3 regions of the Halomonas sp. TA22 genome follow, and region 3 is predicted to be linked to each of the others. Evidence: predicted binding sites of a transcription regulator. Region 3 holds the regulator's gene; each other region holds the start of a gene.

Region 1 (5,650 bases), 1.4 Mb from region 3:
CCACTGCAGGTCGAAGTCGAAGCCGTGAGCCTTCAGATCCTCGATCACCTCGCCCAGGTCGCTCCACAGATAGTGAGGCAGCATCCAGCGGTCGTGCAACGTGGTGCCCCAGCGCACCGGACGCTTGCGGTATGGCGCCTGCCAGCAGCGCGCCACCAGGGCACGGATCAGCAGCATCTGGATCAGGCTCATGCGCGGGTGCGGCGGCATCTCGAAACCGCGCAACTCGAGCAGTCCCAGCCGCCCGCTTTCGCTGTCCGGCGAGTAGAGCTTGTCGATGCAGAATTCGGCACGATGGGTATTGCCGGTGATGTCGGTAAGCAGATGACGCAGCAGCCGATCGACCAGCCACGGCTGGGCGACCTCTCCGTGCGGCATCTGCTGCAGGGCGATCTCGAGCTCGTAGAGCGACTCGTGACGCGCCTCATCGACCCGCGGCGCCTGGCTGGTGGGACCGATGAACATGCCCGAAAAAAGATACGACAGGCTCGGGTGGTGCTGCCAGAACGTGACCAGGCTGGCGAGCAGGTCGGGGCGACGCAGGAAGGGGGAGTCCTCGGGGGTGGCGCCGCCCAGGGTGACGTGGTTGCCGCCGCCGGTTCCGGTATGACGGCCATCGAGCATGAACTTTTCCGTCCCCAGGCGCGTCTGCCGCGCCTCCTCGTAGAGGATGGTGGTGTTCTCGACCAGCGCCGGCCAATCTGCCGCCGGCATGATGTTGACCTCGATCACCCCGGGGTCGGGAGTGATCAGGAACTTCTCGAGGCGAGGATCGGCGGGCGGTGGATAACCTTCGATGGCCACCGGCATGCGCAGTTGCGACGCGGTGTTCTCGATGGTCGCAATGAGATCCATGTAGTGCGAAAGCCGCGTCAGCGGCGGCAGGAACACGAATAGCCGCCCTTCGCGCGCCTCGACGCACAGGCTGGTGTGGATTACCTCGTCATGGCTGTCCTGCTCGGCGTTCGGCTGCTCCTGCACGTTCTGCCCGGGCGAGAGATGGTGCAGGCCATGGGCCTCCTCGCCAAGGGCGGTCTGCATTTCGCTGTAGCGTCGCGCCACCTCGCCATGCACATCGCCCAACGCCGCACGAGGCGCGAACAGCGATTCGGGGATCACCGGCTCGGACCGCTCGATCCAGGGCAGCGCCGCCAGCGGCAGGCGCAGCCCCATCGGCGAGTCACCGGGAACCAGATAGAGATGTTCACGCTTGAGCGGCCAGGCCCCGCTCTCCCAGCGGTGCTCGCGACCTCTGGCATGTCGTAGCGGCAGCGCATAGCCCACCACCGCGCCTAGGCCGCGCTCCAGCAGCTGCGCCAGGCGGCGCCGCTCGGCATCGTCGTTCAGATCGGCCTTACGCGGGTCGACGTTGGCCGGCAGAGTGCCCTCGCGCCACAGGTAGTAGTAGGCATCCTCGTAGGCCGGCACCAGATGGCCGGCATCGACACCGAGGCGCCTAACCAACGCCTCGGAGAACTGCAGCGCCTCACGCTCGCCATGGCCGGGGGCGTTGCGATCGTCGGCGAGCCAGCGTCCCTCGCGCCACAGCGGCACGCCATCCTTGCGCCAGTAGCAGGCCAGTGCCCAGCGCGGTAGCGGCTCGCCGGGATACCATTTGCCCTGCTGATACTGCAGCACCCCGCCTGGCGCGAAGTGGCCGCGCAAGCGCTCAAGCAATTCTCCGGCCAGCTTGCGCTTGGTGGAGCCGAGGGCTGCAACCGTCCATTCGGCACCATCCATGTCGTCGATGGAGACGAAGGTCGGCTCGCCGCCCAGCGTCAAGCGCACATCTCCTGCCGCCAGCACTTGATCGACCTGGAGGCCGAGGACGTCGATCGCGGCCCATTGGGCGTCGCTATAGGGTTGCGTGACACGGGGCGTCTCGTGAATGCGCGTCACCTGCATCTCGACATCGAACTGCACCTCGCACTTCTCTGACGTGCCCGTGATCGGCGCGGCACTTCCCGGCGACGGCGTGGCTGCCAGCGGGATATGCCCTTCGCCGGCCAGCATGCCGGAGGTCGGATCAAGGCCGATCCAACCGGCACCCGGCAGGTAGACTTCGGTCCAGGCGTGCAGATCGGTGAAGTCATTTTCCGGCCCCGAGGGGCCATCCAGTGCCTTCACATCCGGTGCCAGCTGAATCAGATAGCCGGAGACGAAGCGCGAGGCCAGCCCCAGGTGGCGCAGGATCTGCACCAGCAGCCAGGCACTGTCGCGGCACGAGCCTCTGGCGTTGGCAAGCGTCTCCTCGCAGCTCTGCACGCCGGCCTCCATGCGTACCAGGTAGGCGATGTCTCGCTGCAGCCGCTGATTTAACTCAACCAGAAAACTCACCGTCGGGACGGGGTCGCGCGTTACCTCGGCAAGCCAGCCCTGCAGCAGCGCCCCCTGTTCGTGTACCTCGAGGTAGGGCTGCAGCTCCTTGCGCAGCGAATCCGAATAGACAAATGGGAACTGCTCCGCCTCCTCCTCGATGAAGAAATCGAAGGGGTTGATCACCGTCATCGGCGCGATGACCTCGACCTCGACCTCGAGCTGGGAGAGCTTTTCCGGGAACACCACCCGGGCGATGAAGTTGCCGAACGGGTCCTGCTGCCAGTTGAGGAAGTGCGGCCCACCCGACACCTTGAGCGAGTAGGCGTCGATGGTGGTGCGGCTGTGCGGCGCCGGGCGCAGCCGTATCATGTGCGGCGACAGGCCGACGGGGCGGTCGAAGCGATAGGAGGTACGGTGCTTCAAGGCGACGCGTATGGTCATAGGGGCCTCGGTGGCATGCTTTGATCACCGGCAAGCCTTGCCGGCACCCGATTCTCGTGGCAACCCGATCGCACCAGTCGCGCAAGGAGACTCATCACGAGGCAAGTATCGTTCCATTTTCGTCAGCCGACAGTCTTTTTTACCGGCTTGGACGCTCAGGGCTCACTCGCGCCGCTCGTCTATCGCGCCGATTTGCACCATACCATCTCGCTACTTCTTGCCATCTCAGCGGCATGCACCACGCAGGGGCAGGCGATAGCGAATCAGTGCCGTGTCAAGGTGAGCTTGCCTGGCAATTTGTGTCCAGTGAGTGGCAAGCGCGCCCTATCGCGGGGTTCTGGTACAGCGCTTGCACAGTAGATGGTTGCAAATCGAAAACTTTGGTTACCGACGGTGAGCAGCCACGCTCCATCCTGACTATGCTCAATCAAGACGAGTCCGGCCCGAGCCGGTCACAGGGAGACGCCGATGCGCCAGGTGGATTGGAAGCAGTATCGCTGCGATGACTTTTACGACGAGCTGATGGTGTCACCTGGCATACCGCGGGATGCCGCCAGGATGTTGTGCGAAGTGCTGGCGGGATTCGACTCGGAGGAGCTCGCCGAGCGCAAGACGGCGGCAGAGATCGCTATCCGCACCATGGGCATTACCTTCACTGTCTACTCCGAGGGCAGCATGATCGACCGCGCCTGGCCCTTCGATATCGTGCCGAGGATCATTCCCGCCAGCGAGTGGCGGCGAACCGAGGCAGGGCTCAAGCAGCGCGTCGAGGCACTCAATCTGTTCATCGACGACCTCTACCACGATCAGAAGGTGGTGAAGGATGGCGTGCTGCCCGCCGAGGTATTGGCGCAGTCGGTCAATTTCCGCCCCCAGTGCGTGGGTATTTCTCCTCCCCACCGCATATGGGCGCATGTCTGCGGCTCCGACCTGGTGCGCGACAAGGATGGCACCCTCTATGTGCTCGAGGACAACCTGCGCATTCCCTCCGGCGTCTCCTACATGCTCGAGAATCGCAACGTCACCAAGCGCGTGCTGCCCGAGCTGTTCGCCACCGGACGCATCCTGCCGGTGGACGACTACGTGCCGCACCTCTACGACATGCTAGCCAGCATGTCGCCACGCTCCGGTGACGAGCCCAGGGTGGTATTGCTCACTCCCGGCATCTATAACTCCGCCTACTACGAGCATGCCTACCTCGCCCAGCAGATGGGTATCGAGCTGGTGCAGGGTCCCGACCTGATGGTGGACGACGACGATATCGTCTACATGCGCACCGTCGAGGGGCTGAGTCGTGTCGATGTCATCTACCGGCGCGTCGACGACCTGTTTCTCGACCCTGAAGCGTTCAACAAGGATTCGGTGCTCGGTGTTCCCGGCCTGATGCGCGCCTGGCGCAACGGCAAGGTGGCACTGGCCAATGCACCGGGCGCCGGAGTCGCCGACGACAAGGTGGTCTACGCCTTCGTCCCGGCACTGATCCGCTACTACCTCGACCAGGAGCCGCTGCTGCCCAACGTCCCCAGCCATCTGTGCATGTTCGAGGAGGACCGGCGTTACGTGCTCGATCACCTCGATGAGCTGGTGGTCAAGCCGGCCAACGAATCCGGCGGTTACGGCATGCTGATCGGACCACGCGCCACCCCCGCCGAGCGCGAGGAGTTTGCCGAACGCATCAAGGCGGACCCGCGCAACTACATGGCCCAACCCACCCTGGCGCTCTCCACTACGCCGACGCTCTGCGATGGAAGCCCCGAGCCACGGCATATCGATCTGCGCCCCTTCATTCTTTCCGGACCGGAGCCCCATGTGACCATGGGCGGGTTGACACGAGTGGCGCTGGTCAAGGGCTCGCTGGTGGTCAACTCCTCCCAGGGGGGAGGTAGCAAGGATACCTGGATCGTCGAGACCGAGGGGGAGTAAGGCCATGCTGTCGAGAGTCGCCGAGAACCTGTACTGGATGGCGCGCTATATCGAGCGCGCCGAGGATACCGCCCGCCTGATCAGCGTCAGCAGCCACCTACTGCTCGATCTGCCCCGCGAGGTATCGCTGGGCTGGTCGACGCTCATCGACATCACCGGCAGCGCCGAGATATACGACGGGCTGCACACCACCCGCGACGAACGCAACGTGCTGCACTTCCTATGTGCCGAGCGCAGCTACGGCGGTTCGATCCTCTCCGCGCTGGGCAATGCCCGCGAGAACCTGCGCACTACCCGCGACGTGGTGCCCCGCGAGATCTGGGAACAGATCAATCAGCTCTACATGACAATCAGCGAGCAAGCCGAGAGTGGGCTCAAGCCAAGGCGACGCGACGCCTTTCTCAAGAATGTGATCCGTGGTTGCCAGACGCTGACCGGTCTTATCGAGGGCACCATGAGCCACGATCTGGCGCGTACCTTCATCGAGATGGGCCGGCACCTGGAGCGCGCCGACATGACCACGCGCATTCTCGATGTACGCTCGGCCAACCTGCTGCCGAAGAATCCCGATGACCTGCTGCCCTTCGAGAATCTGCAGTGGATGAGCGTGCTCAAGTCGCTGACGGCCTATCAGATGTATCGCCAGAACGTTCGCGTACGGGTGCGCGGGCCCGACGTCCTGCGCTTTCTGCTGCAGGACCGCTACTTGCCGCGTTCGGTCTCCCGCGGCCTGCAGGAGCTCGCCTGGGAGCTGGAAACCCTGCCCCACCACGACCGCGCCCTGGCCACCGCCACCCTGGTGCGCGCCGAGGTCGCCGAGGCCGATATACAAGCCCTGGCCAACTCTCCGGATGAGCTGCACCGCTTCATCGACGAACTGCAGATCGGTTTCAGTCGCTTGCACGATGTCATTGCGGCAAGCTACTTCCCCCATCTGGAGGAGTCGCCATTGCCGCACCAGATCCAG
Region 2 (5,650 bases), 420 kb from region 3:
GCAATACCCCATGCGCCCCGAAGCGCATCAGACCGCCGTTTTCCAAGCGTCTGACGCTGAAGGGATCGAGACCGTGAGGTGGCTGATCGAGAAGCGCGTGAAGTGTTTCTGCGACCTGGTTGAGCAGGATGGGGTCGGCTTGGCGCAGTTGCGTCATGTACCCAAGCAGCGCACTGCTGTAAGCGTGGTCGGGGTGAGGCGGCGGCATCGGTGGCAGCGGCAGGCCATTGTCGCCCAAGGCATCACGAATGCGCTCAGGGTTTTGGCGTGACCAAAGACCCTCGCCGATCACCTCCCACCAGAAGCCCCGTGGGCGGCCCAGCAGGCCGGTGGTCACGAAGATGCTGGCGGGCAGGGCATAGTGATCCAGTAACGGGGCGGCAACCTCGGCATTGTCTCGCCAGCCATCGTCGAAGGTCAGCGCGATACATGCCTGAGGATCGTGATGGGGTTTGAGGGCGGTGTTCAAGCTGACGATCCGCGACACTTCCACCAGGCTCATCAGCAGATGATGGAAGCTCTCCGGCCCCAGGCAATAAGGGGCCCGGTGTGGCAAGCGGGCCGCCTCCTCGTCAGGCAGCACACGATGCAGTACCAGAATGGCGCTGCGGCCCTGGAGCGGCTCCGCCAAGCTGCGTCGCCAATGACCGCGCAGGCGTTGCGCGATATCCCTGACCAATCCCTCTCCTTTCATCAAGCCTCCTTTCCCGGGGCATGCCCCTTTCGTGCATCCGCGGGATGGCATTCCTTGCCAGTGTTTCCTTATAAGGCGCCATCCTATTATAGCGGCTTATGACATTTATAATTCCAGCTCGAGAACGCGTGCCTGGCAGGCGCGCAGGCGCGTCACGAGATCCTGATGCGCGGTATCGTCAAGGGCAGGGTCAAAGCCGCCGATCCGCTCGAACCATTCATAAGCGACACACAACACGCCGGGGCGTGGCGGCATCGGCCACAGTCGTCTCAAGCCGCGTGTCAGGCCTTGTGTGGCGATCTTCCGCTTCGGGCGTAGGATCACTGCATCCCAGGAAGTTTTGCTCAGCCACTGGTCGGCTTTGATGATCCAGTCATTGCTCAGCCTGGCGCGGGGGGTAGCGAAGACCAGGTGGCGTCCTCGGCTGCGCCGAGCGATCTCATTGCTGCGTGCGCCTATCGAGGGAAGCGCAATCGTGGAAAAGCGAGCGCCGTAGCGTCGACTCAGGGAGGAGAGATAAGTGTTCTCGCTGATGGCGACGACTTGTACTTCGATGATGCCTGGATAGCTACTGGTGGCGTTTTGCAGCATGGCCAGGCTGCGAGGCAAACGAGATGCCATCCAGTGAGAATCGATAATGACAAAGTAGGCATCCATCGATGCGCTTGTCCCTTGGTCGTGCTCTACACAAGACCTGGAAGCGATGGCCATTTACATTTCCTGTCGGTCTGATGACGAGTGCTTGCATGGGTAGCGAGGGAAAACAGAGCGGTCTCCCGATTTGTAATTAAGAGTATCGTTTCGGTGTGTCAAAGTATCAATGGTTTACATTGATGATTTTAGCCATGCTGCGATTGAGTCCGATTCTCCTGTGGCAATCATGGGGAGCACCATGCTGCTTCAAGTGAGAAGTGACATGGCAATCTTGCACCAATAAGGATCATTCATGATTTTTTATGCACTTTTGAGGTGCTTTGGAAGGTAGTGAGCACCATTTTGCGGCATGGTTATGGACTTATATCGATCTTGACATGGCTAAAAAACATTAATATTTCATATATTTAGCTTTTAGTTTCCATGGTCTTGCGCCATTTTGGCACGTTGTCTGCATTAAAGAGTGCAGAGTGTAAAAGTATCCATTCGTTAATGCTGCCATGGGCAATGTTGCCGGGGCATGCTAAAAACGGTGCTGGACACGCAAGCCAACGATTCGAGCAAAATGCTCATATAGTGGAGGACATCATGTCTGAGAAGACCCTCGCCCTGATTGAAGAACACGACATCAAATGGGTTGATCTGCGCTTTACCGACACCAAGGGCAAGGAGCAGCACGTTACGATTCCGGCTCGCACTGTCGACGAGGAATTCTTCGAAAACGGTCAGATGTTCGATGGTTCCTCCATTGAGGGCTGGAAGGGCATCAACGAGTCCGACATGATCCTGCGTCCGGAAGACGGTACCGCCTTCCTCGACCCGTTCACCGAAGATGCCACCTTGGTGCTGCGCTGCGACATCATCGAACCTGCCACCATGCAGGGCTACGAACGCGATCCTCGCTCCATCGCCAAGCGTGCCGAAGCCTATCTGCAGTCCACTGGCCTTGGCGACACCGCCTTCTTCGGCCCGGAGCCCGAATTCTTCATCTTCGACGAAGTGCACTGGAAGGCCGACATCGAAGGCGCCATGTACAAGATCTCCTCCGAAGAGGGTGCCTGGTCGACCGACCGTGCCGTCGAAGGAGGCAACCTGGCCCACCGTCCGCGCGTCAAGGGCGGCTACTTCCCGGTTCCGCCAGTGGATAGCTTTCATGACATCCGCAGCGCGATGTGCAACACCCTGGAAGCGATCGGCCAGAGCGTCGAAGTGCATCACCACGAAGTGGCTAACGCCGGCCAGAACGAGATCGGCGTCAAGTTCAACACCCTGGTGAAGAAGGCCGACGAAGTTCAGGAAATGAAGTACGTCATCCACAACGTGGCTCATGCCTACGGCAAGACTGCGACCTTCATGCCCAAGCCGCTGGTGGGTGACAACGGTTCCGGTATGCACGTACACCAGTCGTTCTGGAAGGATGGTGCCAACCAGTTCGCCGGCGACCAGTACGCGGGCCTGTCGGAAATGGCGCTCTACTATATCGGCGGCATCATCAAGCATGCACGTGCCCTGAACGCCTTCACCAACGCTTCTACCAACTCCTACAAGCGTCTGGTGCCAGGCTTCGAAGCGCCGGTCATGCTCGCCTACAGTGCGCGTAACCGCTCCGCCTCCATCCGTATCCCTTACACCGCGAGCCCCAAGGGCAAGCGTGTCGAGTGTCGCTTCCCCGATCCGACCGCCAATCCCTACCTGGCATTCTCGGCGATGTTGATGGCCGGTATCGACGGCATCAAGAACAAGATTCATCCTGGCGATGCCATGGACAAGAACCTCTATGACCTGCCGCCGGAAGAGGGCAAGAAGGTGCCGACCGTGGCCGTCAGCCTCGACCAGGCGCTGGATGCACTGGACAAGGATCGTGCCTTCCTCACCGAGGGTGGCGTGTTCACCGACGACATGATCGATGCCTACATCGAGCTCAAGGGCGAGGACGTGGAGCGCATGCGCATGACCACCCACCCCATCGAGTTCGACATGTACTACAGCTGCTGATACGTCGCAGCCAGTACGAGACGGCAGTAGCAAAGGGTTCCGCCATGGCGGAACCCTTTTTTGCGTGTCACTATTCATCTTGATATGACACATGGCCATATCTGTTCTTGCCTGGCGCTCATGCCGCCTTTTCCATGGCCTTTCCGCAAGGAGCGGTGATGTCGATACGTATGCTCGTGATACTCGTGATGCTGATCTGCCCGGTGGTATCTCAGGCGACGTCCATCTATCGCTCCACCGATGCCCAGGGTAACGTGATCTTCAGCGACCAGCCCAGGCAAGGTGGCGAGCGCATCGAGCTCAATCCGCTGACGGTGATCCCGACACGCCAGCCGGAATTGCGTCCAGCGCCGGCACAGCTACAGGCGCCCGCCGCCTCTCGGCAGGGCGCGGTATCGGCCCCATTCATGCCATACTCCAGCTTTCGTATCGTGACTCCCCGCAACGAAGAGACGCTGCAGACCGGGCATGCTGGTAACGTCCAGGTGCAAGTGGGTATCGAGCCTGCGCTACGCGACGATCATCAGATCCGGCTGCTGGTGAACGATCAGGTGAGCCAATCGGCACTACATAGCGATGTCTTCATGCTCACCAATCTGGATCGTGGCGAGCACATTCTCGAGGCTGAACTACTTGATGGTCGCGGCCAGGTGCGCCATCGCAGTGCGCCCGTGACCCTCTACGTGCAGCGTGCCAGCGTCAACCTGCCGCAGAACCCCAATAACCCCAATAACCCCAACTAGCCTCTCCCCTGTTGTCTTCGCCCACTTCATTGACCTCGCTTCTTGGCACTGAACCTCGGCGATGTAATGACGGTGATGAAGTCACATTTGCACTCCAATGATTGCCCTTCTCCCCGCTTAAGCACCAAAATAGTGCGTTCAGGGTTTCTGCACCCCCCTGGAACGTCAGTGCCACGCATTGAGCCGCTTGGCGCGCTTCTTGCACATGAATAGTGAAAATCGCGAGTGTGGGCTGCACCATGTATCAACGATTGCTGGAACATCTGACCACGGCGGTGCTGCTGCTCGACGGTACCCTGCGTTTGAGGTGGATGAACCCCGCCGCCGAGGCGCTGCTGGCGGTGAGTCTTGGCCGAGTCCAGGGGACGCGCCTGGAGACGCTGGAGGGGATCGATGGCGCGGTGGCTGAGGTGCTGATCAAGGCGCGTGTCGAGTTTCATCCCTTCACCCAGCGTGAGGCGCTGCTGCCGGTGCCGGGGGGCGAGACCATTACCGTCGACTTTACCGTGACGCCGCTTTCAGACGATGAGCTGCTGCTCGAGATCGAGCCGCGTGACCGGCTGCTGCGAATCTCCCGCGAAGAGGCATTGGTGGCGCGCCAGGAGACGATCAAGACCCTGACCCGAGGACTCGCCCACGAAATCAAGAATCCCCTGGGGGGAATTCGAGGCGCGGCACAACTTCTTGAGCGCGACCTGCCCAACCCCCAGCTCGTCGAGTTCACCCGCATCATCGTCGAGGAGGCCGACCGGCTGCGCGATCTGGTCGATCGCATGCTTGGACCCAATCAAGTGGCGCGCCATGCACCGCTCAACGTTCACCGTGTGCTCGAGCGAGTACGCACCCTGTTGATCGCCGAGCAGAGCAGTGTCGAGATCGTGCGCGACTACGACCCCAGCCTGCCCGACTTGATCGGTGATGAGCCGCGCATGATCCAGGCGGTGCTCAATGTGGCGCGCAATGCGGTCGAGGCGATGACCGAGAGCGGCACCGAGGCCCCGCAGCTGGTGTTTCGCACCCGCGCCCGTCGCCAGTTCACCCTGGGGGCCGATCGCCATCGGCTGGTCTGCGAAGTGGCAATCATCGACAACGGGCCGGGTATTCCCCCTGCGCTGCGCGAGACCCTGTTCTATCCGATGGTCTCTGGACGCGCCGAAGGCAGCGGTTTGGGACTCTCCATCGCCCAGTCGATACTGTATCAACATCATGGATTGATCGAGTGCGACTCAGAACCTGGGCGTACCGAATTTCGCCTGCTCACGCCGCTGGAGGTCACCTGATGTCCAGCGCCATTCGCTATCTCGCCATTACCTATCTTGACGCCCGCAGGAGGCCCGCATGACTGATCCCGCGCGTATCGTTATCGTCGACGACGACCGTGCCATTCGCTGGGTACTGGAGCGCGCCCTGGCGCAGCCGGATCTCGAGGTGGAGAGTTTCGAGCGCGCCGACAGCGCGCTGGATAGCCTGATCAAGCGGCCTCCCGATGTGTTGGTGACCGACATCCGCATGCCCGGGCTCGATGGCCTGGACCTGATGGCCAAAGTGCGCGAGGCGCATCCCG
Region 3 (5,650 bases):
ACCAAAGATGACTCAGGCTTTCGATGCCGCTGCCCAGCAGGAATTGCTGGAATCACGCGTCCAGGTGGCTCTGGAGCAGGCCCGGCGTCTGGGGGCCGACGCCTGTGAGGTCGGCGCCAGTGTCGACCAAGGGATGGAGATCAGCGTGCGCCTGGGCGAGGTGGAGACGGTGGAGCTCTCCCGCGATCAAGGAATTGCGGTGACTGTCTACCTGGGGGCCCGCAAGGGCAGCGCCTCGTCTTCCGATGCCGGCGAGGCTTCGCTGAAGGCAGCGGTGGAGAAGGCGCTGGCCATCGCCCAGTACACCGGGGAGGACCCCGCCGCGGGGCTGGCCGACCCTGAACTGATGGCGCGCGAGCTGCCCGATCTCAAAGTCTACCATCCGTGGCGCTTGAGTACCGACGAGGCGATCGAGCGGGCACTGGCCTGTGAGGCAGCGGGACGCGCGATTCCCGGTATCAGCAACTCCGATGGCGCTAGCCTCTCGAGTGGCGAGGCGGTACGCGTCTACGGCAACAGTCACGGCTTTCTCGGTAGCCTCCATGGTAGCCGTCATTCGCTATCATGCATGCTGATTGCCGAAGATGGTCAGGGCATGCAGCGCGACTACGACTACAGCAGCGAGCGCGACCCCTCGCGACTGCTCAGCGCCGAGGCGATCGGCCGTTCGGCAGCGCAGCGTACCCTGCGGCGCTTGGGTGCCAAGCGCCCGGCCACCGGCCGCTTCCCGGTCATGTTCGACCCATCGCTCGCCAGTGGCTTGTTAGGTCATCTGATGAGCGCCATCTCTGGCGGTGCCATCTACCGCGATGCTTCCTTCCTGTGCGATCGCCTGGGCGATTCACTCTTTCCCGAGTGGTTCACGCTGGGCGAGAAGCCGCGCGAGATCGGTGCCATGGCCAGTGCCCCCTTCGATGGCGACGGCGTATACACTCGCGACAATGTCTTCATCGACAGCGGACATCTGGCAAGCTACATGCTCTCGGCCTACAGTGCGCGTCGCCTGGGAATGCAGAGTACCGGTAATGCCGGTGGTGCGCGCAATCTGCGTATCGATGCCCCCTTGAGCTCCTATCGAGCGCTGCTGTCGAAGATCGATCGCGGCGTGTTGGTGACGGAGTTGATGGGGCAAGGGGTCAATGGCGTGACGGGCGACTATTCGCGAGGTGCGGCCGGCTTCTGGGTCGAGAACGGCGAGATCCAGTATCCGGTCGAGGAGTTCACCATCGCCGGCAACCTGCAGGCGATGTTCTCGGGCCTGGTGGGCGTGGGAGATGATGTCGACACTCGAGGCAGCGTACACAGCGGCAGCTGGCTGATCGACGAGATGATGGTGGCGGGAGGCTAGGCCTCTTCGTCGAAGCGAGCCTCGAATAGCGCTTCCAGGGCGTCGAGCGCTTGATCGGCGTCATCGCCCTCCGCCTGCAGGCGCAGTACCGTCCCGCAGGGTGCCGCCAGCATCAAAAGTGACATGATGTTGGCGGCGTCGGCATGGCGGCTCTCATGACTGACCGTGACCTTGGCGGTGAACGCGTGGCAGCACTGCACGAGACGTGTGGCAGCACGGGCATGCAAGCCTCGCTTGTTGATCAACGTCAGATAACGGCTTGGCATCCTCAGTGTCCTTGGTTGCCCTTGTCGGGAGTGGCAGCATGGTGGGTCATCGCGGTATGGATGCCCAGTTCGCGGTGGCGGAGCCGTACATTGGGATAGGTGCTGGCGAACTGCGCGGCGAGGCGTTCGGTGAGATAGACCGAACGGTGCTGGCCGCCCGTGCAGCCGATCGCCACGGTGACGTAACTGCGGTGGCTCGCCTGGTAAGAGGGCAACCAACGCTCCAGCCAGGCATGAATGTCGTTGGCCATGTCGCTGACGTCCGGGAAACTCTCCAGAAACTCGACGATCTCCGTGTCGCGGCCATTGAAGGGGCGCAGCCTTGGGTCCCAATAGGGATTGGGAAGACAGCGGGCGTCGAACACGGTATCGGCATCCAGCGGTACGCCACGCTTGAAGCCAAAGGATTCAAAGGTCAGCGTCAGCTGCTGATTGACATGCTGCGCCACCTGATCTGCAATCCGCGCACGTAATTCGTGTACCGAGAGTCGCGAGGTATCGATGATCAGGTCGGCGAGATCGCGAATGTCGGCAAGTGCCGTCTCTTCCGAGTCGATCGCCTCGGCCAGGGTCATCTCGCTTTCACGGGTCAGCGGATGCCGGCGCCGGGTGGCGGAGTAACGCTCCAGCAATATCTTGGGGTCGGTGGTGATATAGACCACTTGGCAAGCCACGCCACGCTTTCGCACATCGTCGAGCAGGCTCGGGAAACGCTCCAGGGCGGCAGGCAGGTTGCGGGCATCGATGCTCACGGCGATCGATGAGTGGGGCGATGGCCCGTTCTGTAGCTCGTCGACCAGGGCGCCGAGCAGCATGGCCGGCAGGTTATCGATTGCGTAGAAGCCGAGATCCTCGAGCGCCTGCAGCGCGATCGATTTGCCCGATCCAGAACGCCCACTGATGACGACGAGCTGCATGCGGATCTCCTATGAGCGGTCCGAACGGCCGCTCACGCTGGAGCGGCCATGATCGACAGTTGGACATAGAGTGAGTTCAGTGCTGAGCGCTAGAGCCGTCGTTGCGCAGCTTGGCAATGGCTTCCATGAGCGTATCGTAAAGCTGTCGCTGGCTGTCGCTCTTGCGCAATCGATGACGAGTATCGCTGTCGTTCATCACGCCGGCGACCTGGGCCAGGAGCGCCAGGTGCGTATCGTCAGCCTCTTCCGGTACCAGCAGTACGAAGACCAGATCGACAGGCTCGCCATCGATGGCATCGAAATCCACCGCCTCACTGAGCTTGAGAAAACCCGCCAAGGGGGCCTTGCAGTGAGGGCTGCGGGCATGAGGAATAGCAACACCGTTGCCGATGCCGGTACTGCCTAGGCGTTCACGTCCAATAAGCCGACTGAAGACTTCCTGGCTATCGAGACTTGGTGTGTTCTGGGCGATGAAGGTGCTGAAAAATTCCAGCACTCGCTTCTTGCTCCCCCCGGCGACACCATACAGCGTACGCTCAGGGGGTAGGATGGTTTGCAACGTCATGGGTAGCTCAGCGGGCACCGACGCCCTGGGCGCGTGCCTGTGCCTTTTCCTTGTGTTTGACCAACTGGCGATCGAGTTTATCGGCAAGGGCGTCTATGGCAGCGTACATGTCGCCATCCTCGGCATCGGCATGAATGTCTGCACCCGCGGCGTGCAGAGTGCTGGCTGCCTGCTGGCGCTCCCTCTCGATGGAGAGTGTAACCTGGACCGAGGTAATGTTGTCATAGTGGCGTTCGAGTCGAGCAAGCTTCTCGTTGATGTAAGCGCGCAGTGCATCGGTCAGTTCCACATGGTGCCCGGCGATATTCACTTGCATGACACTCTCCTGTTGCGGCGGGTTGCAGTTCGATTGTAACCCTTTTTGCCCTATTGCATACCCCTAGGCATCCGAGGATTTGACATGGATGCCCCTTCATTATTTTAGCTTATTTATTTCAATGTATTAGGAGTTAACGTCCATTGATACGCGCTTTGAGACATGGATTTCAGGAGAGTCTCTTGCGTTCGCTGGAGGGGGGGATGCCCATCGCTTCGCGGTACTTGGCTACGGTCCGCCTGGCCACCTTGATGCCGCTCGCTTCGAGGAGTTCGACGAGCTTGCTGTCGGAGAGCGGCTTGCGCGCTGGCTCCTCGCCAATCAGTTTCTTCAGGCGCGCGCGGATCGCTGTGCTCGAATGGGCATCGCCGCTGTCGCCAGTACCGCCGACATGGCTTGAGAAGAAGTACTTGAGCTCGAAGACGCCACGGGGCGTATGAATGTACTTCTGCGTCGTCACTCGCGAGATCGTCGATTCGTGCATCTCCACGGCTTGGGCGATATCGGCCAGTATCAATGGCTTCATCGACTCTTCGCCCTTTTCGAGAAAATCGATCTGACGCGCCATGATCTCCCGGCCTACGCGCAGCAGGGTGTCATTGCGACTCGAGAGACTCTTGATCAGCCAGCGCGCCTCCTGCAGGTGCTGCTTCATGAAGGTATTGTCATCGCTCTTGTCGGCGCGCTTGATCAGGGCGGCATAGTCGGGTTGGATGCGCATACGCGGCAGGGCGTCGGGATTGAGCTCGATGCGCCAGCCTTCACGGCCATGGCGGGCGATCAGGTCGGGAATGACATAGTCGTTGTCGCTTTCGCCGAAGGCCTGGCCGGGGCGGGGATCGAGTGAGCGAATCAGGGCGATGACCCGGTCGAGTTCCTCGTCCTCGAGGCGCAGACGCCGCTTCAGTAGTTTGCGATCGTCATTGCCAAGCGCTTCGAGGAACTGTCTGACAAGACGTTTCGCCTGGGGCAGCAGTGGTGTCTCCTCGGGCAGCACGCCGAGCTGGAGGAGCAGACACTCGCGCAGCTCTCGGGCGCATACGCCGGTGGGCTCGAACTGCTGCAGGCGCATCAGCACCTGCTCTACCTCGGTGCTCTTGAGTCCGGCCAGCCCCTGGTCGCGAAGGCCGGCGCACAGCTCGTCGAGAGCGCCGTTGAGATAACCATTGTCATCGACGGCATCGATCAGGCTCTCGGCGATGATGCGTTCGCGCTCGCTGAGATCGGTCATCGCCAACTGCCAGGCGAGGTGGTCGTGGAGGCTCTCGCCACTAGCGTTGCGCTCGAAATCCGGCCCCTCGCCCGAGCTGCTTCCACTGGGCGCCATGTCCTGGTAGGTGTCCGACCAGTCGCTGTCAGTAGAGAGCTCCTCGGGAATTTCGCTGTTCCACTCCTCTTCACGCGCTTCGGCGACCTCCTGCTCGCCGAAGCCGTCGTCCAGCTCTAGCATGGGGTTGGCTTCAAGCGCCTGTTGAATCTCCTGGCGCAGGTCGAGTGTCGACAGCTGCAAAAGGGCGATGGCCTGTTGGAGCTGCGGCGTCATGGTCAGGTGCGCGCCGACACGGAGTTGCAACGAGGGTTTCATGGCCATGGCAAGGGGTGTTCACTGACAAATGAGACGACACGTTAGCTCGCGCCGCAATCCCTTGCAAGACTCAATTGCGTGAAAACTGAGCAAGAAACATGCCATGCGCAAGTACCATGCCAGATTGGGCAGCGTAGAAAGTTTTCATGCGGTTGATGGCGGCCGCCGAGCAGTGGCGGCGTGCCGAAGGCTCTTGAACCTAGAGTCGGAAGTCTTCCCCGAGATAGACTTCGCGTACCCGTTGGTTGGTGAGAATCGCTTCGGCATTGCCCTCGGCGATGATCTGACCGTCACCGACGATATAGGCTCGGTCGCAGATGTCCAGGGTTTCGCGCACGTTGTGATCGGTGATCAGGACGCCGATTTCACGACGCTTGAGCTGTCTGATGACGCCCTTGATCTCGCCTACCGAGATCGGGTCGACCCCGGCGAACGGCTCATCGAGCAAGATGAAGGCGGGCTCCGTTGCCAGGGCGCGAGCGATCTCGACACGTCGACGTTCTCCCCCGGAGAGACTCATGCCCAGGTTGTCGCGGATATGGGTGATATGAAAATCTTCCAGCAACTGCTCGAGACTTGCGTGGCGACCCTCGCGATCGAGATCCTCGCGCGTCTCGAGGATCGCCATGATGTTGTCAGCCACGCTGAGCTTG

What was found. The regulator sigma-54, encoded in region 3, starts transcription at its own class of promoters, with help from an activator protein. The targets are predictions, from matches to a motif close to TGGCACNNNNNTTGCTNT.
Region 1: HJD22_RS04975 (circularly permuted type 2 ATP-grasp protein) is a predicted target of sigma-54. The motif match lies at 3,099-3,116, and genes of this name have one in related genera.
Region 2: glnA (glutamate--ammonia ligase) is a predicted target of sigma-54. The motif match lies at 1,789-1,806, and genes of this name have one in related genera.

What each region holds. Positions count from the first base shown of each region.
Region 1 is NZ_CP053108.1:1,059,271-1,064,920, forward strand. Features, by position in the region: gene HJD22_RS04970 (DUF2126 domain-containing protein) at 1-2,760, opposite strand, end outside; gene HJD22_RS04975 (circularly permuted type 2 ATP-grasp protein) at 3,229-4,683, shown strand; gene HJD22_RS04980 (alpha-E domain-containing protein) at 4,688-5,650, shown strand, end outside.
Region 2 is NZ_CP053108.1:47,378-53,027, reverse strand. Features, by position in the region: gene HJD22_RS00265 (polysaccharide deacetylase family protein) at 1-694, opposite strand, end outside; gene HJD22_RS00260 (hypothetical protein) at 800-1,351, opposite strand; gene glnA (glutamate--ammonia ligase) at 1,937-3,343, shown strand; gene HJD22_RS00250 (DUF4124 domain-containing protein) at 3,502-4,086, shown strand; gene glnL (nitrogen regulation protein NR(II)) at 4,326-5,366, shown strand; gene ntrC (nitrogen regulation protein NR(I)) at 5,425-5,650, shown strand, end outside.
Region 3 is NZ_CP053108.1:3,356,124-3,361,773, forward strand. Features, by position in the region: gene pmbA (metalloprotease PmbA) at 8-1,348, shown strand; gene HJD22_RS15900 (HPr family phosphocarrier protein) at 1,345-1,614, opposite strand; gene rapZ (RNase adapter RapZ) at 1,617-2,531, opposite strand; gene HJD22_RS15910 (PTS sugar transporter subunit IIA) at 2,608-3,096, opposite strand; gene raiA (ribosome-associated translation inhibitor RaiA) at 3,104-3,412, opposite strand; gene HJD22_RS15920 (RNA polymerase factor sigma-54) at 3,582-5,003, opposite strand; gene lptB (LPS export ABC transporter ATP-binding protein) at 5,197-5,650, opposite strand, start outside.